DNA from 2 places in the Kitasatospora sp. NPDC052896 genome. Region 1 is predicted to be linked to the other one. Evidence: riboswitches for the same ligand, from Rfam matches in the RefSeq annotation. Region 1 holds a riboswitch; the other holds the start of a gene.
What was found. Region 1 has a riboswitch for glycine ahead of gcvT (glycine cleavage system aminomethyltransferase GcvT). Riboswitches for the same ligand answer to the same signal wherever they lie in the genome.
Positions count from the first base shown of each region.

Region 2: it holds a riboswitch for glycine, as region 1 does, so the genes downstream of both, gcvP (aminomethyl-transferring glycine dehydrogenase) here and gcvT (glycine cleavage system aminomethyltransferase GcvT) in region 1, are expected to answer to the same signal.

Region 1 is NZ_JBITZU010000002.1:36,465-50,502, reverse strand. It holds gene ACIGXM_RS06440 (hypothetical protein) at 17-235, shown strand; gene ACIGXM_RS06435 (hypothetical protein) at 415-642, shown strand; gene ACIGXM_RS06430 (DUF6879 family protein) at 650-1,132, shown strand; gene ACIGXM_RS06425 (helix-turn-helix domain-containing protein) at 1,141-1,998, shown strand; gene ACIGXM_RS06420 (hypothetical protein) at 2,061-2,264, shown strand; gene ACIGXM_RS06415 (terpene synthase family protein) at 2,264-3,199, shown strand; gene ACIGXM_RS06410 (hypothetical protein) at 3,196-3,435, shown strand; gene ACIGXM_RS06405 (L-serine ammonia-lyase) at 3,883-5,250, opposite strand; gene glyA (serine hydroxymethyltransferase) at 5,407-6,675, opposite strand; gene gcvH (glycine cleavage system protein GcvH) at 6,820-7,200, opposite strand; gene gcvT (glycine cleavage system aminomethyltransferase GcvT) at 7,299-8,420, opposite strand; glycine riboswitch at 8,620-8,721, opposite strand; gene ACIGXM_RS06385 (enhanced serine sensitivity protein SseB C-terminal domain-containing protein) at 8,895-9,707, shown strand; gene ACIGXM_RS06380 (enhanced serine sensitivity protein SseB C-terminal domain-containing protein) at 9,826-10,722, shown strand; gene ACIGXM_RS06375 (ABC transporter permease) at 11,054-12,046, shown strand; gene ACIGXM_RS06370 (ABC transporter substrate-binding protein) at 12,108-13,862, shown strand; gene ACIGXM_RS06365 (ABC transporter permease) at 13,973-14,038, shown strand, end outside.
Region 2 is NZ_JBITZU010000043.1:11,701-25,738, forward strand. It holds gene ACIGXM_RS36185 (MFS transporter) at 1-1,167, opposite strand, end outside; gene ACIGXM_RS36190 (PRC and DUF2382 domain-containing protein) at 1,352-2,491, opposite strand; glycine riboswitch at 2,659-2,764, shown strand; gene gcvP (aminomethyl-transferring glycine dehydrogenase) at 2,996-5,896, shown strand; gene ACIGXM_RS36200 (DUF5999 family protein) at 6,002-6,190, opposite strand; gene ACIGXM_RS36205 (hypothetical protein) at 6,518-7,108, opposite strand; gene ACIGXM_RS36210 (glutamate-cysteine ligase family protein) at 7,453-8,955, shown strand; gene ACIGXM_RS36215 (CPBP family intramembrane glutamic endopeptidase) at 9,024-9,824, shown strand; gene ACIGXM_RS36220 (PhzF family phenazine biosynthesis protein) at 9,880-10,704, opposite strand; gene ACIGXM_RS36225 (YegP family protein) at 10,825-11,016, opposite strand; gene ACIGXM_RS36230 (TetR-like C-terminal domain-containing protein) at 11,363-11,749, shown strand; gene ACIGXM_RS36235 (hypothetical protein) at 11,785-12,438, shown strand; gene ACIGXM_RS36240 (IS701 family transposase) at 13,014-14,038, opposite strand, start outside.

The DNA of each region.
Region 1 (14,038 bases):
CCACGTCCTGCGCCGCTTGGAGGACTTCGCCGACGACTGGCACGGCGTCCCCGCCCGCCCCGGCGTACCCGGCCACGACGGAGTACCCGGCCACGACGGAGTCACGGCCCGGCTCTGCGGTATCGAGCAGCGCCTGGCCGCCGTCCAACACGAACTCCACCCCAACAGCGGCGCCAGCCTCCGCGACGCCCTGGACCGCGTCGAACGCCAAGTCACCCCCAGCCCAACGAAGTAGACCGCGCCCCGCTACCGGCCACGCGCCGGCGGCGGGGCGCCTTCAGCGTTCCCGGGGCCAGACCTCGGCCGTTCAAGTGGTCAGGTAGCCGAGCAAGTTTCCGCAAACTTCTGGCGCTATGGTTGCTCAGCGTGCAAGCCTGAATACAGAGATCGTCAAGCTCTGAGTCGGAGGTCATGATGGCACTGCACAAGCTTGGCCAGGACCCGAACAGCCCCGACGGGAAGTCGCCGACCCTGTACTACGACGACGAAACCGACAACTACATTATCCAGGGCTGGAAGGTCACAGACCCGGAACGGCTGGCCCAGCTCGACCTGCCCGCCCACGAAACCGTGATCGAGTACCCGAAGCGGATGATCCAGTTCTTCCCGGAGGTGAGCAGTGCCCGAGGCCCCCTCGATTGAGGTCCTCATGGCAGCCTGCAAGCAGTCGGCCGTGCACCTGGAAATGCGCGACGGCTACATGCGGGACGACCCGAGGTTCATCGCGTGGCTGGAAGGCAGGATCGACAAGAGCCCGAGCGAGGCCGAGCGTCCCTGGTTGGCTCTGATCGCTGCAACCACGTCGCGCGGTGTCACCGTACGCCGAGCCCGAATCGTCTCCGAGCCCATCAGCGATTACGTCCGCTTCGAGTATGACCTGACGCCAGGCAACGTGGCCTCGGGCGAACTCGTGCGCTGGCTGCCGCGCCGGCAAGCAACGAGCGTGGCCCTTCCGGGTAATGACTTCTGGCTCTTCGACGGCCAGGTCCTGCTGCTCAACCACTTCGACGGGGAAGGCAACTTCATCGACCACGAGTTGGTGACCGATCCCGAGGTCATCAAGCTGTGTGCCACAGCCTTCGAGGTGACCTGGGACCGTTCCATTCCCCACGAGGAGTACCAGCCGGCCTGACCGGCAGCATGATGTCCTCGAGTTCGCCATCTTCCAGCGTTCAGGAGGCGCGCCACGCGCTGGGCCTGCGGCTGCGCGAAATCCGCAAGGACGCATCGCTCAGCGCGCGGGCCCTCGCACGCCTGGCTGGCTGGCACGAGTCGAAGTGCTCCAGGCTGGAGCACGGTCACGCGATGCCGTCGGACGCCGATCTCCGGGCGTGGACGCTGCACTGCGGCGTTCCTGATCAGGCTGCGGACTTGATCGCGACGGCCCGAGGCATCGATGGCGCGTATGTCGACTGGCGCCGCATTGAACGCCCCGGGTTGAAGCGTGCCCAGGAGGCCGTACGGCCGCTCTTCGAGCGCACCCGACGGTTCCGCATGTACCAGTCCTGCGTCGTTCCCGGCATCCTTCAGACGGCGGCCTACACGAGGGCGGTCCTTGAGACGATCGTGGCGTTGCGCGGCGTCCATGACGACGTTGAAGAGGCCGTCGCAGTCCGTATGGATCGTCAAAAAGTGCTGCACACAGGGCATCATCGCTTCGCCGTTCTCGTCGAAGAGTGGGTGCTGCGCAGCGTGATCGGTGACGCAGACGTGATGGCGGCCCAGCTCGGCCAACTGATTGCGATGGCGTCCACTCCCTCCGTTAGCCTCGGCATCATCCCTCTCGGCACGGTCCGCGGCGGGGGATGGCCAGTCGAGTCCTTTACCGTCTACGACGATGCCCAGGTCAACGTGGAGCTGGTCTCTGCTCACCTCACAGTCACGCGTCCTGGGGAGATCGCCGAGTACGTTCGGGCCTTCGCCGAGTTGGAGGAACTCGCGGTCTACGGGGCCGCAGCGCGGGCCTTGATCACGACAGCGATTACCTCTCTTGGGTGACGCTCCGCAAGTTTGCGCACACTTGTAGTGCGCCTCCTGGTCCCCTCTCTACCGTCGTCGGCATGGCAGATCTCGCGGCTCCGCCGCAGCCCGCCGCCGGGCTGCCTCACGCGGACACATCCCTGACCTACGACCAGCTCCACGAGCGCGCGTGCGTCGTCTGCTCGTCCTCCGCGCCGCCGCTCGTCTCGGCCGGCCACCGGACGGTGGCCGGCCTCACCTGGGCAGTGGCGGCGTGCCCGGAGCACGCTGGGGAGGCCTCCTGATGACGAACACCGACGTACGGCACGCGAACCTGCACAAAGCCGCCAAGGCCTTCCTGAGGCAGCACCGGCTGCATCCGGACTCTGACACCTACCTGGCGCACGGATACGTGAACCTGTGCCTCCGAGCGTGGCCGACCGCGGCCGGTGGTCCCCTGCATCTGGCAACGAAGTGGGCCATCTGGACCTGGGTAGCCGACGACGTGTTCGACCAGGAGCTGAGCGACGCGACGCCGGCCGCCATCGAGCAGCTCGTCCTGACGCTCCTGAACACCGTGGCCGGGGCCAACCACCCGGGCCCGGCCGACCACCCGATCGTCCAGGCACTGGCGGACCTGGTCCAGCAAACCCAGCGAGCGATGCCGGACTTCTGGCGGAGCCGGTACCGGGAGCAGCTGGCCTCTTGGATCCACGCGGCGGCCGAGAAGCTGACGGTCTACGTACAGCCCGGCCGAACCCCGACCCTTCGTGAGTACCTGGCGGTCCGGCCGGCCGACGGCGGAATGCTGCTGGCCGCCATGTGGACCGAGCTGGCAGAGCAGTGCATCACGCCAGACTGGCGTGACCCCCTGGTCCAGTCCTTGCTCGCCGCGTTCTCGGCGTGCGGATGCCTGACGAACGATCTCGCGGCGGCCCAGGACGACCAGGACACCTTCACCGCCGTATACGCCTTGGTCAGCACCCAGGAAATGACCGTGGCTGAGGCCCGGACGCGAGTGAAGGAGCTGCTCCAGGCGGAGGAGTACCGCTTCTGGTGGCTCTACACCTCGGTGCGGCGCGACTTCGACGACGAGCCGCAGCCGCCGGCGATCGGCGAACCGGTGCTGAACACCAGCCGATTCGCTCTCACCATCGACCGGTTCCGCCGAGCGCTGACCGAGTGGACCGCGGGCAGCTCCCGATACACGCTGCCAGCCCAGCTCCAGGAGGCAGGGTGAGCCAGCCGCCGGCGTACGGCTGGAGCTTGGAACGGCCGTACGACCCCGCCGAGTTGCTCCAGGACCTGGCCGCCATGCGAGCCGCGATGGACGCGGTGATACGCGGCGACGGCGGCCCGGAGGCGAGGCGGGAACTCCTGGCTCTGAGCACCCTTACACGGCTCGTCCTGCGCCGGCTCGTCCTCGCGTCGCTGGCGGCGGCGATGGCGCGCCGCGCCGAGGCGGTGAGCCTGTGACGCCGCGGGCCTGGATCCAGGCGGTCACGCACCAGCTCGGCCGCACCGTCCTGGGGCGCGCCGCTGACCCGCCGCCCCGACCGCAGGCCGCCATACGAGCGTCACCCCCGCGCCGGCGGCCGCGGTAACCCCCTGATCGAGCTGTCCGGGCCGTACGCCCCCCTTCATCCCGGGCAGCCTGCTCCGCCCCGGCGGAGCGGCCGTGCCGACTGCCTCACCCACCGGCTGTGGGCGAGCGCTGCGCAGTCGGCACGGCCAACAGCACTACTCCCAGAAGAGCCTCAGGATCGGCAGGCGGGTACCGGGCAGTTCTTTTTGGGGAAGCCTGGGGAGCGCTGGGGGAGTCTGGCGGCCCTGGGGAGCCGATGGGGAGGATCGAAACGGGGAAGTGTGGGGAACCTGGGGGAAAGTAGGGGAATCACGTTCCCCCAGGTCAGAGCCGGTTTCTCAGCACTCGATGACGTTGACCGCGAGGCCGCCGCGCGAGGTCTCCTTGTACTTGACCTTCATGTCGGCGCCGGTCTCCTTCATCGTCTTGATCGCCTTGTCCAGCGAGACGTGGTGCCGGCCGTCGCCGCGCAGGGCCATCCGGGCGGCGGTGACGGCCTTGACCGAGGCCATGCCGTTGCGCTCGATGCAGGGGATCTGGACCAGGCCGCCGACCGGGTCGCAGGTGAGGCCGAGGTTGTGCTCGATGCCGATCTCGGCGGCGTTCTCGACCTGCTCGGGGGTGCCGCCGAGGACCTCGGCCAAGCCGCCGGCCGCCATCGAGCAGGCCGAGCCGACCTCGCCCTGGCAGCCGACCTCGGCGCCGGAGATCGAGGCGTTCTCCTTGAAGAGCATGCCGATCGCGCCGGCCGCCAGCAGGAAGCGGACGATGCCGTCCTCGTCGGCGCCCGGGATGAAGTTCTGGAAGTAGTGCAGGACGGCCGGGATGATGCCGGCCGCGCCGTTGGTGGGGGCGGTGACGACGCGCTGGCCGGAGGCGTTCTCCTCGTTGACGGCCATCGCGTAGAGGGTCACCCACTCCATCGCGTTGGCCGGGCCGATGCCCTCGGCGCGCAGCGCGCGGGCGCCGGCGGCGGCCCGGCGGCGAACCTTGAGGCCGCCCGGCAGGATGCCCTCGCGGGTCATCCCGGCGCTGACGCACTCCTTCATCACGCCCCAGATCTCCAGCAGCCCGGCCCGGATCTCCTCCTCGGTGCGCCAGGCCTTCTCGTTCTCCAGCATCAGGCCGGAGATCGACAGCCCGGTCTCCCGGGTGAGCCGCAGCAGCTCCTCGCCGGTGCGGAACGGGTAGCGCAGCTGGGTGTCGTCCGGGACCACCCGGTCGGCGCCGATGGCGTCCTCGTCCACCACGAAGCCGCCGCCGACCGAGTAGTAGGTCTTCTCCAGGACCAGCTCGCCGGCCGCGTCGCGGGCCGCCAGGGTCATGCCGTTGGCGTGGTAGGGCAGCGAGCGGCGGCGGTGCAGCACCAGCTGGAGGTCGGGATCGAAGTCGATCGGGTGGGTGCCGAGCAGGTTGAGCCGCTTGGCCTCCCTGATCCGCTCGACGTCGAGGTCGGCCTTGGCGACGTCCACGGTGCGCGGCGAGTTGCCCTCCAGCCCGAGCAGCACGGCCTTCGGGGTGCCGTGCCCGTGGCCGGTGGCGCCCAGCGAGCCGAACAGCTCGGCCTGCACGGTGGTCACCCGGTCCAGCAGGTCCTCGGAGCGCAGCCGGCGGGCGAACATCCGGGCGGCGCGCATCGGGCCCACGGTGTGCGAGCTGGAGGGGCCGATGCCGATGGAGAAGAGGTCGAAGACGCTGATGGCCACGGAAGTGACGTCCTTGTCTGCTCGTGGAGTCTCGTGGACGGGAGTTACGAGGTGGGCGGGTGCATGGGTCGGGGCACCGGCTCACAGTCCAGTGTGCGCGGTGCCCCGACGTAAGGGCCTGGTCAGCGGTGGTGACGCCGGTTACAGCCCCCCGGACTACAGCTCCGGGTAGAGCGGGTACTTCGCGGCCAGGGCGGTCACCCGGGCCTTCAGCGCGGCGGCCTTGGCCTCGTCGAAGCCCGGCTTGAGCGCTTCGGCGATCACGTCGGCGACCTCGCGGAAGTCCTCGGCCTGGAAGCCGCGGGTGGCCAGCGCCGGGGTGCCGATCCGCAGACCGGAGGTGACCATCGGCGGGCGCGGGTCGTTCGGGACGGCGTTGCGGTTGACCGTGATGCCGACCTCGTGCAGCCGGTCCTCGGCCTGCTGGCCGTCCAGCTCGCTGTTGCGCAGGTCGACCAGGACCAGGTGGACGTCGGTGCCGCCGGACAGCACCGAGATGCCGGCCGCGGTGGTGTCGTCCTGGAGCAGGCGGGCGGCCAGCAGCTTGGCGCCCTCCAGGGTGCGCTCCTGGCGCTCCTTGAACTCCGGCGAGGCGGCGACCTTGAAGGCCACGGCCTTGGCGGCGATCACGTGCTCCAGCGGGCCGCCCTGCTGGCCCGGGAAGACCGCGGAGTTGATCTTCTTGGCCAGCTCGGCCTTGGAGAGGATCACGCCGCCGCGCGGGCCGCCCAGGGTCTTGTGGGTGGTGGTGGTGACCACGTCGGCGTACGGCACCGGGGACGGGTGCAGGCCCGCCGCGACCAGGCCGGCGAAGTGGGCCATGTCGACCATCAGGTAGGCGCCGACCTCGTCCGCGATCGCGCGGAAGGCGGCGAAGTCCAGCTGGCGCGGGTAGGCGGACCAGCCGGCGATGATCAGCTTGGGCTGGTGCTCCTTGGCGAGGCGGGCGACCTCGTCCATGTCGACCAGGTTGGTCTTCTCGTCGACGTGGTAGGCGACCACGTTGTAGAGCTTGCCGGAGAAGTTGATCTTCATGCCGTGGGTCAGGTGACCGCCGTGGGCCAGGTTCAGGCCCAGGATGGTGTCGCCCGGCTGGATCAGCGCGAACATCGCGGCGGCGTTGGCCTGCGCACCGGAGTGCGGCTGGACGTTGGCGGCCTCGGCGCCGAACAGCTCCTTGATCCGGTCGATGGCGATCTGCTCGACCACGTCGACGTGCTCGCAGCCGCCGTAGTAGCGGCGGCCGGGGTAGCCCTCGGCGTACTTGTTGGTCAGCACCGAGCCCTGGGCCTCCATGACCGCCACCGGGGCGAAGTTCTCGGAGGCGATCATTTCCAGGGTGGACTGCTGGCGGTGCAGCTCGGCGTCGACCGCGGCGGCGATCTCGGGGTCGAGTGCGTGCAGGGACTGGTTGAGAACCGTCATGGTGGCGTCTTCCCATCAAGGGCAGTCGCACGCGGGCTCGTCGTCGGAGGGTGGCGGCGGGCGACGGGCGGCGGGCGACGGGTGGGCTGGTGGGGCACTGACCGGTGGGGCGGCCGCCGCGCTGCGACCGCCCCGGGAAGGCGATCAGGCCTGGGTGAACTCGCTGTACTCGTCGGCGCTCAGCAGGTCGGCGGGGGCCTCGGTGACCTTGACCCGGAACAGCCAGCCACCCTCGAAGGCGGCCGAGTTGACCAGGGCCGGGTCGTCCACGACGTCCTGGTTGGTCTCGGTGACCTCGCCGGTGGCCGGGGCGACCAGGTCGCTGACCGACTTGGTGGACTCCAGCTCGCCGCAGGGCTCACCCGCGGTGACGGTGTCGCCGACCTCGGGCAGCTGGACGTAGACGATGTCACCGAGCGCGTCGGCGGCGTGCTGGGTGATGCCCACCGTGGACACGCCGTCCTCGGAGGCGGCCGTCAGCCACTCGTGGTCCTTGCTGTACTGCAGGTGCTGCGGGTTGCTCATGGGGTTCATTCTCCAGGATCGGAAGCGGGCAGGTCGCAACGGTCCACCGAGCGGACCGCGCGGGGATCGGGGCTGGGCCGGGCAGGCAGCGGGTGGGCTCAGCGGGCGCGCTTGTAGAACGGCAGCGCGACCACCTCGACCGGCTCCTGCCGGCCGCGGACGTCCACCGCGACGGACGTGCCGGGCTCGGCGTGCGCGGCGTCCAGGTAGGCGATCGCGATCGGCTTGCCGAGGGTCGGCGACGGCGCGCCGGAGGTGATCCGCCCGATCGGGGTGCCGTCGGTGGTGACCACGGCGTACTCGGCGCGCGGGACGCGCTTGCCCTCGGAGACCAGGCCGACCAGCTTGCGCGGCGCCTTGGCCTCGGCCTGGGCGGCGGCCGCCTCCAGCGCCTCGCGGCCGACGAACTCGCCGCCGTTGGTGGTCTTGTCGAAGCGCACCACCCGGCCCAGGCCCGCGTCGAACGGGGTCAGCGAGGTGTCCAGCTCGTGCCCGTAGAGCGGCATGCCCGCCTCCAGGCGCAGCGTGTCGCGGCAGGAGAGGCCGCACGGGACCAGCCCCGCGTCCTGGCCGGCCTCGGTCAGCGCCTGCCAGAGGTGTTCGGCGTCGGCGGGGGCGCAGAAGACCTCGAAGCCGTCCTCACCGGTGTAGCCGGTGCGGGCGAGCCAGACCTGCCGGCAGGCCACCGTGGTGGGCAGCAGGGCGTAGTACTTCAGGCCGGGCAGGTCGGCGTCGGTGAGCGAGGCCAGGATGCCGTTCGCCTCCGGGCCCTGCACGGCGAGCAGCGCGTAGGCGTCCCGGTCGTCGCGCACCACGGCGTCGAAGCCGGCCGCGCGCTCGGTCAGCGCGTCCAGCACCACCTGGGCGTTGGAGGCGTTGGCGACGACCAGGTACTCGTCCTCGGCGGTGCGGTAGACGATCAGGTCGTCCAGGATGCCGCCGTCCTCGCGGCAGATCATGGTGTAGCGGGCGCGCAGCACGCCGAGCGCGGAGATGAAGCCGACCAGCGCGTGGTCCAGCAGCTCGCCGGCCTGCGGGCCGCTGACGGTGATCTCGCCCATGTGGGAGAGGTCGAACAGGCCGGCCCTGGTGCGGACGGCGAGGTGCTCCTCGCGCTCGCTGCCGTAGCGCAGCGGCATGTCCCAGCCGGCGAAGTCGGTCATGGTGGCGCCGAGGGCGCGGTGCAGGGCGTCGAGCGCGGTCTTGCGAGGGGACGACACGGCTACTGGGCTCCTTGTGCGGTGGGCACTCAGGGACAGCGCACGGCCTGGGGCCGGCGCGCGGACATGCGGGGGCGCGATCTCCCCATCTGTCGTCAAACCTGAGAGCTTCACCACGCAGCCTGTCCGGGGACCAGGATGGCGTGGCTTGCACCGTGGGTGGGCGCACGGCACGGCCGTGTCCACTTTCCAGATCTGCCTCGCCCGTGCGGTAGGGGTGCCTGAGAGATTCCGGGGAGGACTTGCTCCTTCGGCGCCGGCTGTGCCGCTGGGGCACTCCGGGCTCTCCCGCGCGGGTTCGAGCGGCCAGTATGAAGTTTCAGCGAGGCCCGCATGGTGCGGACGGGGTCATCATGGCATGCCCGGGGGCCGGACGGGAGGGGGGCCTTCGTTCGTCCTTGGCTGGTCACCCGGGACGGTGGCGCTCGATAGGCTTTGGGCCCGAGCGAGCGCGAGACGGGTGGAGCAGGGCGGATGGAGACTCCGGGGTACGGCACGGCGGTGGGACAGGGCTGGGCCGAGCCCGGCATGGCACCGGCCGGCGGCGGCTGGCCGGCCAACGAGCTGGAGCAGGTGCTCACCGCGGCGCTGGGCGATCCCGGCGCGACCCCGCGGGTGGTCGAGGTGCTGGCCCGCAGTCAGGTCTGGATCCCGCTGCCGGCCGGTGCCGACCCGCGGGGGCAGGCGCTGGACCTGCCGACCATCGAGCTGGCGGGCGCGCCCTACGTGCCGGTCTTCTCCTCCGAGGAGCAGTTCCTGCAGCACGCCCCCGGGCTGTCCTGCGCGGTCGCCCCGGCCTGGGAGTTCGCCCGCGGGCTGCCGCTGGGCCTGGGCATCGCGGTCAACCCCGAGGCGCCGGTGGGGATCCCGGTGCCGCCGGAGGGCGTGGCGGAGCTGCGCCGCGGCCCGCGGCAGGACCGTTGGACGGCCGACGGGGGCCCGAACGTGCCGCCGGGCGCCCGGGTCGCGCTCCGCGCGCTGGAGCCGGCCGAGGAGCCGGTCGCCTTCCTCACCGCCGCCTGTGCCGAACTGTCCGGGCTGCCCGGGGTGTTGACCGCCCGCCGGGCGCTGGCCTCGGTGGAGGGCGAGCCGCCGGTGCTGTTCGTGGGCGTCCAGCTGGACCCGGCCGCGCCGGCCGACCCGGCCGAGGCCAACGCCGCGCTGGGTCGCGCGCTGGGTGCCGCACCGCTGCCCTGGGGGCTGCACATCGTGCTGCTGGACCTGGCGGCGGACCCGGTGGTGGACTGGTTGCTGCACCGGGTCGAGCCGTTCTACGCGCGGCTCTGAGCGCCCGGTGGGCGGCGGCTCGGGGCGGGTCGCGGGCACGTCGGCATGACGGCGCTCGGGTGGGCCCCGTAGGGTGCTGCCGATATCTCGGCGGCGGTACGACGACGGAGGGCTCGGCGTGACTACGGGAGCGGCAGGTGGTGGACCGGGGCCGTGGGGCCCGGCCCCCGGCGCGGACCCGGGCGTGCTGGAGCGTGCGTTGCGCGAGGTCGCCCCGGAGCGCTACGACGCCTACGAGCGGCTGCTCCAGGCGCTGGCCGAGGGCCAGGTGTGGATGCTGCTCTGGCAGGGCCGGCCGGGCAGCCCGGACGCGCAGTACGGGAACATGGACATCGGCGGGCACGGTTACGCCCCCGCCGCCACCTCGCCGGAACAGCTGGCCGCCAGCGGCTGGTCGCGGGCGCACGAGCTGATCTCCGGGCGGGAGATCGCCGACACCCTCTACCGCACCCGCTGGGGGCTCTGGCTGAACCCGCACGCGCCGGGGGGCGGGGTCGGGGTGCCCTGGGCGGACCTGCGCCGGGTGGCGGCCGGGCTGCACCGGCTGCCGGCCGGGCCGCTGCGGCTGACCGAACCGCAGGTGCGGGCCGAGCGGTTCTACGCCGTACTCGAACAGCAGGTGCCCTCGGTGCGGCCGGTGAGGGCGCTCTGGCGGGCCTGGGTGCAACCGGCGGTGGACGAGCCGTACCTGGCGATCGGGCTGGACCTCTATGACACCTCGCCGCCGGCGGTGGAGGCGGTCCGGGCGCTGATGCAGCGGGCCATCGCGCAGGCGCCGGAGGGACTGGCGGTCTCCACCGTCGCGATGAGCGACGAGTACGACCCGGTGGCGCTGTGGATGCGCGCGCACCTGCGGCCGTTCTACCACCGCGAGGCGACCCCCGCGCCGTATCCGGCGCCGCCGTACCCGGGCGCTCCGGGATCGTACGGCTATCCCGGGCCGGCGCAGGCCCCGGTCCAGGCCCCGGCGCCCGGTTGGCTGCAGCAGCCCTGGACCGGGCGTCCGCGCGGCTGAACCACCCTGCTCCGCAGGCTTTCTGACGAATGATCAACTCGTCCTGGTGTCCGATCAGTTGACCCGGGCGTCCGGTATCTGGCGCGTCGGCGGCGAGTTTCAAGGTGTCGTGCAGGTTTACCGATCTTGAACGCCTGTAGATCACAGTTGGGCATCCTTCGATCGGGAGGTCTGGCGCAAGCCTGTTGCCAGCGTGAAGAGTTCTGCGCACCGCACCAGCCGAGCAACCCGGGCGGCGCACCCTCGCAGGCTCTGACCGGGGCCTGACAGCAGTGGGCGCGCCGGGGTTCGCCATGGTCCGACCACCGTTGGCGAGGGGACCGAACTGCCCATGCCCAGCACCACCGAGAGTACAGAACCCGTACCGGGCAGCCCGGTTGAGCTGCCCGCCGCACCCCGACAGATCGAGGGCCGCTCGCTCGGCCGGATCGCCTGGACCCGGTTCAAGCGCGACCGGGTCGCGGTGGCCGGCGGCGTCGTGGTGATCCTGCTGGTCCTGGTCGCCGTGCTGGCCAAGCCGATCGAGTCGGTCTTCGGGCTCAGCCCCGACAACCTCCACCAGGACCTGCTGGACGCCGACTTGGGCGGTCTGCCGAGCGGTTCGTTCGGCGGCGTCAGCCTCAGTCACCCGCTGGGCATCGACCCGTTGCAGGGGCGCGACCTGCTGGCCCGGGTGATCGACGGCTCCTGGGTGTCGCTGCTGGTGGCGTTCGGCGCCACCGTCCTCTCCAACACCATCGGCACCGTGCTCGGCGTGGTGGCCGGCTACTACGGCGGCTGGGTGGACGCCGCGATCAGCCGGGTGATGGACGTCTTCCTGGCGTTCCCGCTGCTGCTCTTCGCGATCTCGATCTCCGCCTCGCTGCAGGGCGGCGCGTTCGGGATGCACGGCCTGCCGCTGCACATCAGCGTGCTGATCTTCGTGATCGGCTTCTTCAACTGGCCCTACATGGGCCGGATCGTGCGCGGGCAGACGCTCTCGCTGCGCGAGCGGGAGTTCGTCGACGCGGCCCGCAGCCTGGGCGCCCGCGGCCCGTTCATCCTCTTCAAGGAACTGCTGCCGAACCTGACCGGGCCGATCCTGGTCTACTCGACCCTGCTGATCCCGACCAACATCCTCTTCGAGGCCGGTCTGAGCTTCCTCGGCGTGGGCATCCAGCCGCCGCAGTCCTCCTGGGGCGGGATGCTCAACGACGCGATCAAGTACTACCAGGTGGACCCCGAGTACCTGCTGGTCCCCGGTCTGGCGATCTTCGTCACGGTGCTCGCCTTCAACCTGCTGGGCGACGGGCTGCGTGACGCCCTCGACCCACGTGGCAACTGACTCTCAACTCACCTCAAGAGCAAGCCACTTCCCGCCACTCTCCCAAGGGGTTGATCCAGCAATGCGCAGGTCTCGTACCCTCGCCCTGGCCGCGGTGGCCGCCACCACCGTCCTGGTGGTGAGCGGTTGTTCCAGCTCGTCCAACGGCGGTGGCGCGACCGGCACGGTCGCCGGCCAGAACGCCGCCACCACCGGGGTGGTGAACGCCTCCGACCACAAGGGCGGCACCGTCACCTACGAGATGAAGGGCACCCCGGACTCGCTCGACCCGGGCAACACCTACTACGCCTACATCTGGAACTTCGCCCGGCTGTACGGCCGTCCGCTCACCACCTTCGCCCCCGGGCCCGGCAAGCAGGGCGAGAAGCTGGTCCCGGACCTGGCCTCCGGGCTCGGCCAGGTCAGCGACAACGGCCTGACCTGGACCTACCACCTGCGCCCGGGCCTCAAGTACGAGGACGGCACCCCGGTCAGCTCCAAGGACGTCAAGTACGCGATCGAGCGCAGCAACTACGCGCCGGACGTGCTCTCCAACGGCCCGACGTACTTCCAGGAGCTGCTGGTCGACAACCCGACGCCGTACCAGGGCCCCTACAAGGACCCGCACGGCGGACTCAACTCGATCCAGACGCCGGACGACACCACCATCGTCTTCCACCTCCAGCACCCGTTCGCCGACTTCGACTACCTGGTCAGCGCCCCGCAGACGGTGCCGGTGCCGCAGGACAAGGACACCGGGGCGAGCTACGTCAACCACCCGATGTCCACGGGGAGTTACATGTTCTCCTCGTACCAGGACGGCAAGGAGGCGACGCTGGTCCCGAACCCCAACTGGGACCCGTCGACCGACCCGATCCGCAAGCAGCTCGCGGACAAGATCGTCCTCAAGATGAACATCGAGCAGCAGACCATCGACCAGGACCTGATGGCCGGCAACGCCCAGGTGGACCTGGTGGGCGGCGGCGTCGACCCGCAGACCCAGGCCAAGATCCTGCTGGACAGCTCGCTCAAGGCGAAGACCGACAACGCCTTCGGCGGCCGCCTCACCTACCTGGCGCTGAACACCAAGGTCGCCCCGCTGGACAACGTGGACTGCCGCAAGGCCGTCGAGTACGCGATCGACAAGGTCTCGGTGCAGACCGCCGAGGGCGGCCCGATCCGCGGCGGCATCGCCGACACCCTGCTGCCGTCGGACGTCGCCGGTCACCAGGACTTCAACCTCTACCCGTCCTCCGGCGACCACGGTGACATCGCCAAGGCGAAGCAGGAGCTGGCGGCCTGCGGCCACCCGAACGGCTTCAGCACCACGATCACCGCGCGCACCGAACGCGACACCGAGGTGGCCGCCGCGACCTCGATCCAGGCCGCGCTCAAGCAGGTCGGCATCCAGCTGAACATCCAGCAGTACCCGCAGGGCAAGTACTTCACCGACTACGCGGGCGTCCCGCAGTTCACCGACAGCAACAACGTCGGGATGATGATGATGCAGTGGGCCGCCGACTGGCCGACCGGCTACGGCTTCCTGCAGCAGATCGTGGACGGCCGGGCGATCAAGTCCTCCGGCAACAGCAACCTCGCCCAGCTGAACGACCCGGCGATCAACAAGCTGATCGACGACTCGGCGGTGCAGACCACCGAGGCGGCCCGGGACAAGGACTACGCGGCGATCGACCAGCAGGCCATGGCGGACGCGGCCTACGTGCCGCTGCTCGACACCAAGGTCCTGCTCTACCGCCCGGACAGTGCCACCAACCTGGTCTCCAGCTCGGCCTTCGACGGCGAGTACGACTACCTCAACATCGGCACCACCAAGTAAGAGCCTGACTCCACACCCCTGAAGGCAGGTGAAGGCAGCGGCGTCCGCTCCGGCCCTGGGTGTCCAGCACGGACACCCCGGCCGGGGCGGGGCACCGGAGCCGTACAACTGTGTTGGCCTACATCATCCGCAGGACGTTCGCCGCCCTGGTGCTGCTCCTGGTCGTCAGTGCGGTC
Region 2 (14,038 bases), on a different contig from region 1:
CGGCATGGCCGCGTAGGCCAGGCCCACGCCGAGGCCGAACACCAGGGCGGCCAGGTAGATGTCGTACTGGTGGTCGTGCTGGAGGGCCAGGAAGGCCATCGAGACCGCACCGAAGGCACCACCGAGCACCAGCGGCAGCCGCGGGCCGCTGCGGGCGATCAGCAGCGCGCCGACCGGGGCCGCCACCATCGAGCCCAGGGCCGAGGGCAGCAGCAGGATGCCGGCGTGCAGCACCGAGGCGGTGAAGCCGTAGTGCGCGAGCTTGGCCGGGGTCTGCGTGAAGTTGCTGATCACCAGGAAGGAGCCGTACATCCCGAAGCCGATGAGCAGGCCGGAGACGTTGGTGAAGGCCACGGCCGGGCGGGCCATCATCTTCATGTCGACCAGCGGGTGCGCGACCTTGACCTCGATGATGCCCCAGATCAGGGCGACCACGGCGGCGACGGCGAACAGGCCGAGGGTCTTGGTGGAGGTCCAGCCCCAGTCGTTGCCCTGGCTGACCGCGATCAGCAGCGCGGAGAGCCAGCCGGCCAGGGTGAGCGCGCCCAGCGGGTCGACGCCGCCGTTCTTGTCCACCACCGGGTCCTTCGGCACCCGGAAGATGACCAGGAGGAACGCGATCAGGCCGAAGATCAGGCCCATCCAGAAGATCGACTTGTAGTTCCAGTGCTCCAGCAGCAGGCCGGTGGCGACCAGGCCGAGGCCGCTGCCGACGCCCATCGAGGCGCTGATCGCGGCGACGCCGCCGGTGACCTTCTGGCGCGGCAGCTCGTCCCGGACGATGCTGATGGCCAGCGGCAGCACGCCACCGCCGGCGCCCTGCAGCACGCGGGCGATGACCAGCCAGCTGAACGAGTGGGTGCTGACCGCGATGCCCGAGCCGATCACCAGGCCGGCGAGCGAGATCAGCAGCATCGGCTTGCGGCCGCGCAGGTCGCCGAAGCGGCCCAGCAGCGGGGTGAGGACGGCCGCCGAGAGCAGGTTGGCGGTCATCAGCCAGGTGATGCTGGAGCCGGAGACGTTCAGCTCCTTGGCCAGCGACGGCAGGATCGGGACGACCGCGGTCTGCACCACGCTGAACGCCAGCATCGCCAGGACCAGTGCGGGGAGCACCCGGGCGCTGTGCTGCTTCTCGGCCGCGGCGGTGGGCTGTGGTGCCTCACTCACGGAACTTCCTCCAGTTGCGCGTGCTTCGAGTCAGCCGCCAGTGGGCTGCTTGAAGCTGGTAAAAGTCAACGAACTGAAGTAACTCTCCCGCGAATGCTTCACTATGTCAAATATCTAGTGATGAACCTTCAGCGAACGCCCCGGCCCGGACCTGACGCCGCAGGTCCGGGCCGGGGCGGTGTCGTCAGCGGCGCTCCGGGGCGCTGCGGGGCGGCCCGGACGGAACGTGCTGCTCGGTGGGGGCGGCCGGGGAGGCGGTGCTGTCCTGGATCTCCACCTGCTCGCGGCGCAGCTCGTCGCGGATCACCTTCTCCTCGGTGTACCGCTCGACGATCAGCCGCACCCGCTCCAGCGGTGCGAGGTACTTGCGGATGGTCGGGCGCTCCTCGTGCAGCTCGACCTCCTCGACCGCCTCGGCGACCTCCTGCGCGGAGAGTGCGGACCGCTCCATCTCGCCGACCGGGATCCGCTCCACCCGGGCCCGCTCCTTGACCACCTGGATCCGCCGCTCGACCGGCTCGGTCACCACGTACTTGCGCATCCGGGCGGTGCCCAGCACGTGCCACTCGTTGGTGACCTCCAGGCGCTCCTCGCGCAGGGTCAGCTCGACCGGGCCGGGTGGCGGAGCGACGGTACTCCGGGGCGGGGTGGGGCGAGTGGTGGCGACGTGCACCGGGTCGGGGGTGGCGGGGCGGGGCGGGGCGACCGGCTTGTCGAGGCCGACCGGCTTGTCCAGGCCGACGGTGCCCGCGGTGGCCGCGGCGGCGGAGGTCGGGGCGGTGGGGCTGCTGGCAGCGGGGGCCGTCGTGCCGTGCTGCGGAGTGGCGGCCGTGCGGCGTGCGGCGAGCGGGCGGGGGGTGGTCGGGGTGGCGACGCCGAAGTCCAGGTCCGCCGGGGCTGCCGGGGTGCCCGCGGTGCCCGGCGCCGGGGTGGTGGTCGTGGCGGCCGGCGTTGGGGCGGCGCCTGCCGTGGTCGGTGTCGGGGTGGTGGCCGCGGTGGCCGGCGCGGCGCTCGGCGAGTCCAGGCCGTAGTAGCGGTAGAGCTGCAGCTCCTGGGCGGGGGAGAGATGCTGGCCGACCCCGAAGTCCGGGGAGTCCTTGATCAACGACTTGTCGTAGGGGACGCGCAGCTCCTCGCCGGAGAACTCGCTGGTGGTCAGCGGGACGAAGGCGTCCCGGCCGAAGATCCCGGTGCGAACCGCGGCCCACTCGGGCTCGCCGGTCGCGTCGTCGAGGTAGACCTCGTCCACCGTGCCGATCTTGTCGCCGTTGCGATCGACGGCCTTGTGCCCGATCAGGTCTCGCGGGTCGATGTCGGTCTGCACGCTTTCCTCCAGTCGCTCCTGCTTTCGATTCACACCAAAAGCCACGAAGGGGACGGCAGCGAGCGGAGCGCCGCCGTCCGTGCGGGGGCTGGGCTGTTCGGGGAAGTGCGGTCGCTCACCTGACCGACCATCGCGGGCGTCTCCGCTGGTACCCTGGGCGCGACCGCCGAACCCGCTCGGGAGAGTCCTCGACCTTCGAAAGAAGGAGGTCCGAGGCGCCGAAGGAGCAAACCCTCCCCGGAATCTCTCAGGCATCCGTACCGTGTGGGATAGGTCACTCTGGAAAGCAGGGCAGGACCGCCGGCGCGGGAGCCGGTGGCGTCCACCCTCACCGACGGTGCAAGCCGGCGGGGCGTCAGCCCCGCGCGGGCGAAGCTCTCAGGTCCCGATGACAGAGGGGGAGGCCTGTCGGGCTCGCCCGTCCAGGCCGATCCGCTGTCCACAGCGGCGGGGCCGGCCGGCGTGCGGGCCCCCGCCGGTCCGTGACCAGGAGGCCTCGACCCCATGACTGCCCAGCCGACCGCCGGCCGTCCCCGCGGCTCCGCGACCCTCACCGAACTCGAGGGCGCCAGCCCCTTCGCATCCCGCCACATCGGCCCCGACGCCGCCGCCCAGGAGAAGATGCTGGCGCAGGTCGGTTTCGGTTCGCTCGACGAGCTGTCCGCCACCGCCGTCCCGGAGGCGATCCGCAGCATCACCGGCCTGGCCCTGCCGGCCGGTCGCACCGAGGCCGAGGTGCTGGCCGAGCTGCGCGAGCTGGCCGGCCGGAACCAGGTGCTCACCCCGATGATCGGGCTGGGGTACTACGGCACCTTCACGCCGCCGGTGATCCTCCGCAACGTCATGGAGAACCCGGCCTGGTACACCGCCTACACGCCGTACCAGCCGGAGATCTCGCAGGGCCGCCTGGAGGCGCTGCTCAACTTCCAGACCGTGGTCGCCGACCTCACCGGGCTGCCCACCTCCGGCTCCTCGCTGCTGGACGAGGGCACCGCCGCCGCCGAGGCGATGGCACTGGCCCGCCGGGTCACCAAGGTCAAGGGCGGCGTCTTCCTGGTCGACGCCGACACCCTGCCGCAGACCATCGCGGTGATCAACACCAGGGCGGTGCCGACCGGCATCGAGGTGGTCGTCGCCGACCTCTCCGCGGGGATCCCGGCCGAGGCGGCCGAGCGTGGCGTCTTCGGCGTGCTGCTGCAGTACCCCGGCGCGTCCGGCGCGGTCCGCGACCTCGCCCCGGTGATCGAGCAGGCGCACGGGCTCGGCGCGATCGTCGCGGTCGCCGCCGACCTGCTGGCGCTCACGCTGCTCAAGTCGCCCGGGGCGCTCGGCGCCGACATCGCCTGCGGCACCTCGCAGCGCTTCGGCGTGCCGATGGGCTTCGGCGGCCCGCACGCCGGTTACCTGGCCGTCCGCGCCGAGTACGCCCGCAGCCTGCCCGGCCGCCTGGTCGGTGTCTCGGTGGACGCCGACGGCAACCGCGCCTACCGGCTGGCGCTGCAGACCCGCGAGCAGCACATCCGCCGCGAGAAGGCCACCAGCAACATCTGCACCGCGCAGGTGCTGCTCGCGGTGATGGCCTCGATGTACGCCGTCTACCACGGTCCCGACGGCCTGGCCGACATCGCTAGCCGGACCCACCGCTACGCCGCCGCGCTGGCCGCCGGGCTTCGCGCGGGCGGGGTCGAGCTGCTGCACGGCGAGTTCTTCGACACCGTCAGCGCGCGGGTGCCGGGCCGGGCCGACCAGGTGGTCGCCGCCGCCCGCGCGGCCGGCATCAACCTGTACCGGGTCGACGCCGACACCGTCTCGATCTCCTGTGACGAGACCACCACCCGCGAGCACCTGGCCGCGGTCTGGGCCGCGTTCGGCGTGCCGGGCGGCGAGGTCGACGAGGCCGCCGACGTGCTGCCCGCCGGGCTGCTGCGCGAGGACGAGTACCTGACCCACCCGGTCTTCCACAGCCACCGCTCCGAGACCGCCATGCTGCGCTACCTGCGCCGCCTGGCGGACCGTGACTACGCGCTGGACCGCGGCATGATCCCGCTGGGTTCGTGCACCATGAAGCTCAACGCCACCACCGAGATGGAGGCGGTCACCTGGCCGGAGTTCGGCCAGCTGCACCCCTTCGCCCCGATCGACCAGGCGCAGGGCTACCTGACCCTGATCCGTCAGCTGGAGCAGCAGCTGGTCGAGGTCACCGGCTACGACGCGGTGTCGATCCAGCCGAACGCCGGCTCCCAGGGCGAGCTGGCCGGTCTGCTGGCGGTGCGCGCCTACCACCACGCCAACGGCGACACCCAGCGCGAGGTCTGCCTGATCCCGTCGTCCGCGCACGGCACCAACGCGGCCTCCGCGGTGATGGCGGGGATGCGGGTGGTCGTGGTGAAGACGCTGGTCGACGGTGACGTCGACGTCGACGACCTCAAGGCGAAGATCGAGCAGCACCGCGACCAGCTCGCCGTGCTGATGGTCACCTACCCGTCCACCCACGGCGTGTACGAGACCCAGATCACCGACATCTGCGCCGCGGTGCACGAGGCCGGCGGCCAGGTCTACGTGGACGGGGCCAACCTGAACGCCCTGGTCGGCCTCGCCAAGCCGGGCAAGTTCGGCGCCGACGTCTCGCACCTGAACCTGCACAAGACCTTCTGCATCCCGCACGGTGGCGGTGGCCCGGGTGTCGGCCCGGTCGCGGTCCGCGCGCACCTGGCGCCGTACCTGCCGAACCACCCGCTGCAGAGCGAGGCCGGCCCGGCCACCGGCGTCGGCCCGATCTCGGCCGCGCCGTGGGGCTCGGCGGCGATCCTGCCGATCTCCTGGGCGTACGTCCGGCTGATGGGTGGCGAGGGCCTCAAGCAGGCGACCCAGGTCGCGGTGCTGAACGCCAACTACATCGCCAAGCGGCTGGCCCCGCACTTCCCGGTGCTCTACACCGGCCCGGGCGGCCTGGTCGCGCACGAGTGCATCATCGACCTGCGCCCGCTCACCAAGGAGACCGGGGTCAGCGTCGACGACATCGCCAAGCGCCTGATCGACTACGGCTTCCACGCGCCGACCATGTCGTTCCCGGTGGCCGGCACGCTGATGATCGAGCCCACCGAGTCCGAGGACCTGTACGAGATCGACCGGTTCTGCGAGGCCATGATCGAGATCCGTGCGGAGATCGACAAGGTCGGCGCGGGCGAGTGGGCGGCGGACGACAACCCGCTGCGCAACGCGCCGCACACGGCGGCGACGCTGGCCGGCGACTGGGCGCACGGCTACTCGCGGCAGGAGGCGGTCTTCCCGGCCGGGGTGAACCCGGCGGACAAGTACTGGCCGCCGGTGAGCCGGATCGACGGCGCGTACGGCGACCGTCACCTGGTCTGCTCCTGCCCGCCGCTGGACGAGTACGGCGTCTGAGCGGTGTGAACGAACCCGTGGGCCCCGGAGGAACGCTCCTCCGGGGCCCACGCGCGGTGCTCGGGTCTTCCGGTGGGACGGGTTCTGGTCGGACGGGTCGTCTGGTCAGGCGGCGACCAGCGAGCGGCGCGGGGCGATCACCCGGCCGTCCGGCAGCAGCTCGCCGGTGTCCTCGAAGAGCAGGACCCCGTTGCAGAGCAGGCTCCAGCCCTGCTCGGGGTGACAGGCGACCGCTACGGCCGCCTCCCGATCGGCCGAGTCGGCCGACGGGCACTCAGGACGGTGCTGGCACATCTTCGTACCTCGCTTCGCTCACGATCACGCCCCCGTTGCGGGCCGGCGGCCCGGTCGGCCGCGGCGCCGTAGACGGTGGTCGGATCCTGTCCCGCCGGCCCAGGTGTGAACCGGCGCTTCTGTGGGTAGGACAGGGGGTCCTTCCACGCTGGTTCCCAGTGTCGGCGTCTTGCGACCATCCCGCAGCAGTTTGCCGACGCGCGCCACAACTCCGGGGCAGAGATCACCCATTCAGATGGCGCGCGGCGATTTCGGTGTGCTGAACGGGTCACCCGGCCTGACTCGGCCGGGTGGGAGCGAGGTAGCCCGAGTGGGTGAGCGGGGGCGTCAGAGCGCGGGCACCGCGGCCAGCGGGGCCGGCGCGACGGTACGCGGGCGGGCCAGCAGCGCGAGCAGCTCGGCGGCCGGATAGGCACGGTGCCCGGTGACCCCGAGCGGGGCCGGCGCGAGCGGGATCAGCAGGTCGCCGTCCGGACCGGCGTCGGTGTTGTGCAGCCAGAGCGCGGTGGCGTAGAGGTCCGGTATCGACAGCAGCCGTGGCTGGTGCCGACCGCGCAGCGGATGGGCCAGCTGCCAGGCCTGCGCCAGTGCCTGGAGCGTGGAGTCCAGGTAGGGTCCCGCCGCGAAGTGCGAGAAGGTGTGTCCCTCCGCCGCCTTGGCCACCTCGGCCGCCGCCACCACCTCGCCGCCGTGCTTGATCAGGAATCGCCAGCCGGTCCGGGGGGCCAGGGCCAGCGTGCGGGAGGCGCCGGCCCCGGAGGGCAGCTGGTGCACCGCCAGCGGATGGGCCGGCAACAGCGGGCCGTTGGGATGGCGGAGGGCGGCGGCCCCGGGCTGCCGCAGAGCGGTCTCCGAGGTCAGTGCTGCCAGGACGGCGCGCAGCGCGCTGGGTGGGGGCTGGGGGGTCTGCAAGGTCATGGCGGGTCGCCTCTCCGTGCGAGATCGGCGTGCGAAGGCGGCATACCGGCGTGGCGTGATGGCCGGGTCCGGTTGGGCTTGATCGCGTGGCTGGGCGCGGGAGCGGACCTCGCGGCAGGCAGGGGTCTGCGCCGGTTCGTGGCCGGAGCGGAATGCAGCGCGAAGTCTACTCGAACAGGTGCGCAGGGTGACCTGTTTATCACCTTCTGTTTCGCCCGGCAAGTCAGCGAAGAGCTGACGAAGCGTCAGGCTGCTTGTGTCGCAAGGTGTTCGAGGCCATCGGGTATCGATCTTCCGACTGGGCATGATGCAGGCACGGTCGACCTGCCGGAGGAGGGGAATCGATGGGGGAGAAGGTCATCGCCACCCGTGCTGACCTGTCGGACCGACAGCAGTACCGGCGCAAGCTGCAGTCCTGTCTGGAGGCCCTGGACCGAATGCTCAGGGAGGGCCGCTTCGACCGGCCGCGGGCCGTGATGGGGCTGGAGATCGAGCTGAACCTGGCCGACGAGCAGGGCCTGCCGGTGCTCGGCAACGAACAGGTGCTCTCGGCGATCGGCTCCAGCGACTTCCAGACCGAGCTGGGGCAGTTCAACATCGAGGTCAACATCGCCCCGCACCGGCTGACCGGGCACGTCTTCGAGGAGCTGCGCGAGGAGATCGACACCGGCCTGCGCTACGCGGACCGGCAGGCCGCGGAGGCGGGGGCCCGGATCGTCATGGTCGGCGTGCTGCCCACCCTGGCGCTGGAGCACACCGGGCTGGACGCGATGTCGCACAACAACCGGTACAGCCTGCTCAGCGACCAGATCATGGCTGCCCGGGGCGAGGACATCGCGCTGGACATCGAGGGTGTCGAACACCTGGTGCTGGAGTCGGTCACGATGGTGGCCGAGGCCGCCGCCACCTCGCTGCAGCTGCACCTCCAGGTCACCCCGGACCGCTTCGCGTCGGTCTGGAACGCCGCCCAGGCGATCTCCGCGGTACAGGTGGCGCTCGGTGCCAACTCCCCGTTCCTGTTCGGTCGGGAACTGTGGCGGGAGACCCGGCCGGTGCTCTTCCAGCAGGCCTGCGACACCCGTTCGGCCGAACTGAAGGCCCAGGGGGTGCGGCCGATCACCTGGTTCGGCGAGCGCTGGGTGGATTCCGCGCTCGACCTGTTCACCGAGAACCTGCGCTACTTCCCGGCGCTGCTGCCGATCTGCGACGACGAGGACCCGGTCAAGGTGCTGGCGTCCGGCGGGGTGCCCGCGCTGCGCGAGATGCGGCTGCACAACGGCACCATCTACCGGTGGAACCGCCCGGTGTACGACGTGGCGGACGGCGTGCCGCACCTGCGGGTGGAGAACCGCTGCCTGCCCGCCGGCCCGACGGTCGCCGACACGCTGGCCAACGCGGCCTTCTACTACGGGCTGGTCCGGGTGCTCGCCGAGCAGCCGCGGCCGATCTGGAGCCGGCTGCCGTTCGCCCGCGCCGACCAGAACTTCCACACCGCGGCCCGGCACGGCATCGAGGCCCTGCTGCACTGGCCGCGCCAGGGCCGCGGCGCGCGTGGCGGGCCGGCCGAGCTGCCGGTGACCGACCTGGTGCTCGGGGAGCTGCTCCCGCTGGCCCACCAGGGGCTGGACGCCTGGGGCGTGCAACCCGCCGACCGGGACCGCTACCTCGGCATCATCGAGCAGCGCTGCCTGCGCCGCACCAACGGCGCGGCCTGGCAGGCCGCCACCGTGCACCGGCTGCGCGAACGCTACGGCATGGACCGCACCACCGCGCTGGCCACCATGACCCGCCGGTACATGGAGTACATGCGCGGCGGCGAACCGGTGCACAGCTGGCCGGTGGGTTGACGTGTCACCGGGCTGACGCGCCGCTCCCCGGGCCTCCTCATCCCGGTATGACAGGATGAGCGGCCATGATGATCGCACCAGCCGAGCCGCCCGCGGACGCCCTGCCGCAGGGCTCACCGGCCCGCCGGTTGTTCGGGGCCGAGCTGCTCATCGTGCTGGGCCTGTCGCTGGGGGCCAGCGGTGTCGGCGCGGTGATCAGCTTCGTCGACTCGCTCACCCGGCCGGTCGCGCTCGGCCAGCAGATAGCGCCGCTCAACTCCTCGGCCGCGCCCGGCCGCCCGTGGCTCGACCTGGCCTACCAGCTGTACTACATCGGGCGCGGCCTGATGCCGGTGCTGCTCGTCGGCTACCTGCTGGTGCGCGAGGGGACCTCGCTGCGGGTGCTCGGCTTCGACCTGCGCCGCAAACTCGGCGACCTCGGGCGCGGGGCCGCCGTGGCGGCGGTGATCGGCGGCTCCGGGCTCCTGCTCTACCTGGGCTCACGGGCGGCCGGGGTCAACCTCACCGTGGTGCCCTCCGGGCTGCCGGACGTCTGGTGGCGGATCCCGGTGTTGATCGGCTCGGCCTGGCAGAACGCGATCCTCGAAGAGGTGATCGTGCTCGGCTACCTGCTGCGCCGGCTGGAGCAGCGCGGCTGGGGCTGGCCGGCCGCGTTGGTCGCCAGCTCGGTGCTGCGCGGCTCGTACCACCTCTACCAGGGGGTCGGCGGGCTGGTCGGGAACATGGTGATGGGGGCGGTCTTCTGCCTGCTGTACCGGCGGTGGGGGCGGGTGATGCCGCTGGTGGTGGCGCACGCGCTGATCGACACGGCGGCGTTCGTCGGCTACGCGCTGCTGGCCGGGCACGTCAGCTGGCTGCCGACGGGGTGAGCCGGCGTGCGTCCGGTGCCCACCCGGGGCGCGTCCGGTGCGTGTCCGGCACGCGTCAGGGCGTGCTGAGCAGGGTCCCCTCGACCACGGTCACCGCGCGGCCGGAGAGCAGCACCCTGCCCGCGTCGGTGAGCGTGCAGCGGACCAGGCCGCCGCGGGGTGAGGCCTGGTACCCGGTCAGCGTCTCCCGGCCGATCCGCTCGGCCCAGAACGGCGCCAATGCGGTGTGCGCGCTGCCGGTCACCGGGTCCTCCGGCACCCCGGCGGCGGGCGCGAAGTAGCGCGAGACGAAGTCGTAGCCGTCCGCCGGGTCCGCGGCCGGTGCGGTGACGGCGACGCCGCGGGCATCCTGCCGAGTGATGGCCGCCAGGTCGGGGGAGAGCCCGCGCACCGTGTGCTCGCTGCGCAGCTCGGCCAGCAGGATGTTCAGCGGTCCGGTCCGTCGGCACTGGACGATCCGGGCGCCGAGCGCCTCGGCCAGGTCCGCCGGGACCTCGGCGGGTTGGAGCTGAGCGGCCGGGAAGTCCAGGCTGATCGTCCCGTCGGGCCGCGGGGTCGCCGTCAGCACACCGCTGAGCGTGCTGAACCGGACCGGGCCGGTGCCGGCCAGCCCGCGGCCGCACAGGAGGTGGGTGGTGGCCAGCGTGGCGTGGCCGCAGAGCGCTATCTCGGTCATCGGGGTGAACCAGCGCAGCGCCCACTCGGCCGGTTCCCCGGCGGGCAGCGGCCGGACGAAGGCGGTCTCGGAGAGGTTCATCTCGCGCGCCACCTGACGCATCCACTGCTCGTCGGGCCAGTCCTCGCCCTCCAGCAGGCAGACGGCAGCCGGGTTGCCGGAGAACGGTCGGCTGGTGAAGGCGTCGATGATCGAGATCAGCATTACCCGAGCTTAGAGCCAGCCCTGGGGGGAAGCACCAGGGCACCTGGCATCCGGTGGACCGGACCCGGCGGCGGGGAGCGGGCCGGGTCGTACCGGCTCGGCCCCGCCGCCGGCCGCGCGCTAGGCCGAGGTGGAACTCGCCTCGCGGACCTCCGCGTAGGGTGCGAGCTTCCGCAGCGACTCGATGGTCTTCAGCAGCGACTCCTTGCTCTCGTGCGCGTCACCGACCACGACGACCGCGCCGTTGCTCGCCTTGAGTCGGAACCGGTGCATGCCGCTCTCGTCGGTGTAGAGCTCGAACTTCCCTGCCATGGGGTTTCACCTCTCGGGTTGGGGCACCCCCCTCCCGACGCACCGTATGCGGAACTCCCTTGTCCCGCATGCCGGATAGTGCGTTCGGGTGCCTGCCGGGGGAGGGGTAGGAGGAATGGCCAGGGCCGGTGAAGGGCTCGATCGGGCGCCCGGGGGGACATTGTGGGGACATGACGGCGGTGAGGACCCGGAGCCGGGTCTACCGAGAGCGAAGGCGGTGGCAGGCTCCGTGTCTGTCACCGCCTGTTCGGGTCGCCAGGTATTCGGCTAGGAGCTGTCCGGTCGATCATGTGCGAAGCCAGATGACGAGGGCCGCTGCGGTGGCGGTGCCGAGGAAGACGTAGCCGTGTTTGTCGTACCGGGTTGCCGCGCGGTGGTCCTCCTCCGCTCGGACGCGCTCGCCCTGCTCCGCCGCGTCAGCACCCGGATGTCGTCCAGGACCGGGACCGTGCTGCGGGCACTGCTGGCCGACGTCGAGGACGACCCCGAGCGCGTACGGGAGATCCGCGACCAGCTCGGCCGCGCGGCCGCCGGCCCTTGGCTGACGGTCCTCGTCCGGGCCGCCGCCCGCAGCGAGATCGGCCTGGCCGCGCTGACGCCCCGGGGGGCCACCGTGGCGGTCGACCTGCTGCGCAACGAGTACGCGCTCAACGGGATGGCCGCCGTCCCGGACAGCGCCCTGGTCGAGATCGTGGACCAGGTGTACCAGCCCCTGGTGCGCGGACCCGGCTGACGGTCTGTCGGGTGGGGTCCTGTTCAATGCTCGTCATGAACGTTCACGAATTGGTGGCCAGGTTGGCCGAGCCGGATGTCCTGCGGGCCCGCTGCCGGGCGCTGGCGCTGCTTGACTTCATGCTCGCCGAAATCTCTCCGAGATATGACTATCAGTCGAACTGGCGCCCAGGGGTGGACCTGGCCACGATGGAGGACGGCTCCGGCGATCTGTACGGGATCGTCTTTGATCCGGCCGGGGTCCTCCTCTACGGCTTCGGCTACGAGAGCGATGCCTCGCGGGAGCGGCCCCGGGCCCATTGGCCTGGGTTGCTGGACGACCTTCCGGCAGGGTTGGCGCACTACCCGGCAGACCCGGAGCTGCAGTCCGATGGGTTCTTCGAGGCGACGGTGTGCGCATGGCGCGAGGCCGGCGCCTCCGCGTGGCAGTGCGGGCCGGTGGTGTTCGCCGAGGGCGAGTCCGACGGAGCGGGTTGGCTGTTCGGGGTGCTCGCGGACGGCAGTGCGGAGGCCGTCAGCAGGGATGCCGAGGACTACCACGGACGACCCGTCAATCGCGATGCCGTTGCCGCGATCCTGGCGGGCAGCCCGCTAACGCGCTGGGTGGTCGCGGCGCTTGAGCCTGCGCTGGACTTGGAGGCGAGTGCTGCCCGCGCCCGCAAGATCGGGCACTCGGTGGCGGACATTTGACCACCGGTTGCCCGGCCATATCGACGAGCCGGTACGGCTCCCACGGATCGCCTGTGCCCACGAGCTGGCCCACGTCGGGCACGAAGAGGCGCTTCGGATCCCGAGCGGGGCTCCCGGCAAGATTCACGCCGGGAAGGTAGCAAAACAGCCTATGACCTGCAAAAATGTCTCTCTTAGTTCAGTCAACACGAGGTGCGTACGACCATGCTGCCGGGGGAGATGTGCTCGCTCGACCACATCCGGCAGCACCCGCTGCCGAGCGGCCGGACCGCCCGGACTGGAGAAGCGGCGGGAGCGTCCGAACGTCGGCGACGGCGGTGGCGCCGGGTTGGTGTCGTCATGCCAGGGGCTGTGCTCACCGCGCGCTGGCTCCGAACCTGGCCACCGCCCGTACGGAGTAACCGCCCGAGTGTGAGGTACTGCGACAGATTTGTCAGATACCGCGACATACCAACGGAGTTGTGTCGCACGGGGAGTGACATTGTCGGGCTCAAGGACGCGAACGACGATGGGGCCAGACCCCGATCCCGGCAGGTCCAACCCCATCGACTAGTACTCCAGTTCGACTTCGTGAGTTACGTGGCTGGGGGTTCGGCAAGTCGTCGTCGGTAGTGGCTCCGTCGGGCTGTGGCCTGGTGGGTTCTGCGCCAGTTTGACCAGTTCAGGAGTGTGGCAGGACTTGCGGCTGGCGCTGGGAACAGTCCAGCAATCAGGTGGCGGATCTCGGGGACGGTCAGGTCGATGGGTTCGGTGCTGCGGGCAGCTCGGTTTGCCTCGGCGGGGATGTTCGGCCTGGCGTTGGCGGCGAGTGAGGCCAGGAAGGCCAGGGCGAGCATCGCGAGGGTGATGTGACGGTGCCAGGAGGTCCAGTGACGGACTTGGTACTGGTCCAGGCCGACCTGGCCCTTGGCGGCTTGGAAGCATTCCTCGATGCACCAGCGGATGCCAGCCACCCGCACCAGGTCCGAAAGGGGCGCTTGTTGGGGTGACCAACACAGATAGAAGGCGAGTTCGCCGGTGGCCGTATTGCGCCGGACCAGCAGATGGTGGTGACAGTCGGCGCCGACCTCCACCCAGGCCCAGTCGTAGTAGCGTGGACCCTTCGCCCCGGCGCCAGCGCTCTGCCGGTGGCAGGCGGTGGCAGGTAGGCAGTCGACAGCTTTCTCGACCGTTACCGGAGTGCGGTCCTGATTGATTCTCACAAGGGTGGTCCGGGCTGCGGCCAGCACGTAGCCGATTCCGCGCGCCTCCAACCCGGCACGCAGGTCTGGATCCTGTCCGTAGACCTCGTCGCCGGTCACCCACGAGGTCGACAAGCCGGCGTCCAGCGCGGCAGCGATCATCTCCAGCGCCAGACGCGCCTTGGTCGCGAACCCCACCGCATCGGGCACCCCTGCCAGGCTGCGACGCTCGTCATCCGCGCACCAGGTGCGCTCGGGCAGGTACAGTCGGCGGTCGATCAGCGCGCGTCCACGGTCGGAGGCGTACGCGAGGAAGACGCCGATCTGACTGTTCTCGATCCGTCCGGGGGCTTGTAATTGAATAACTGTCAGATTTGATCTGCGGGGTCGCCATCGTCGGGTGCCGGTGGGAGGCTGTG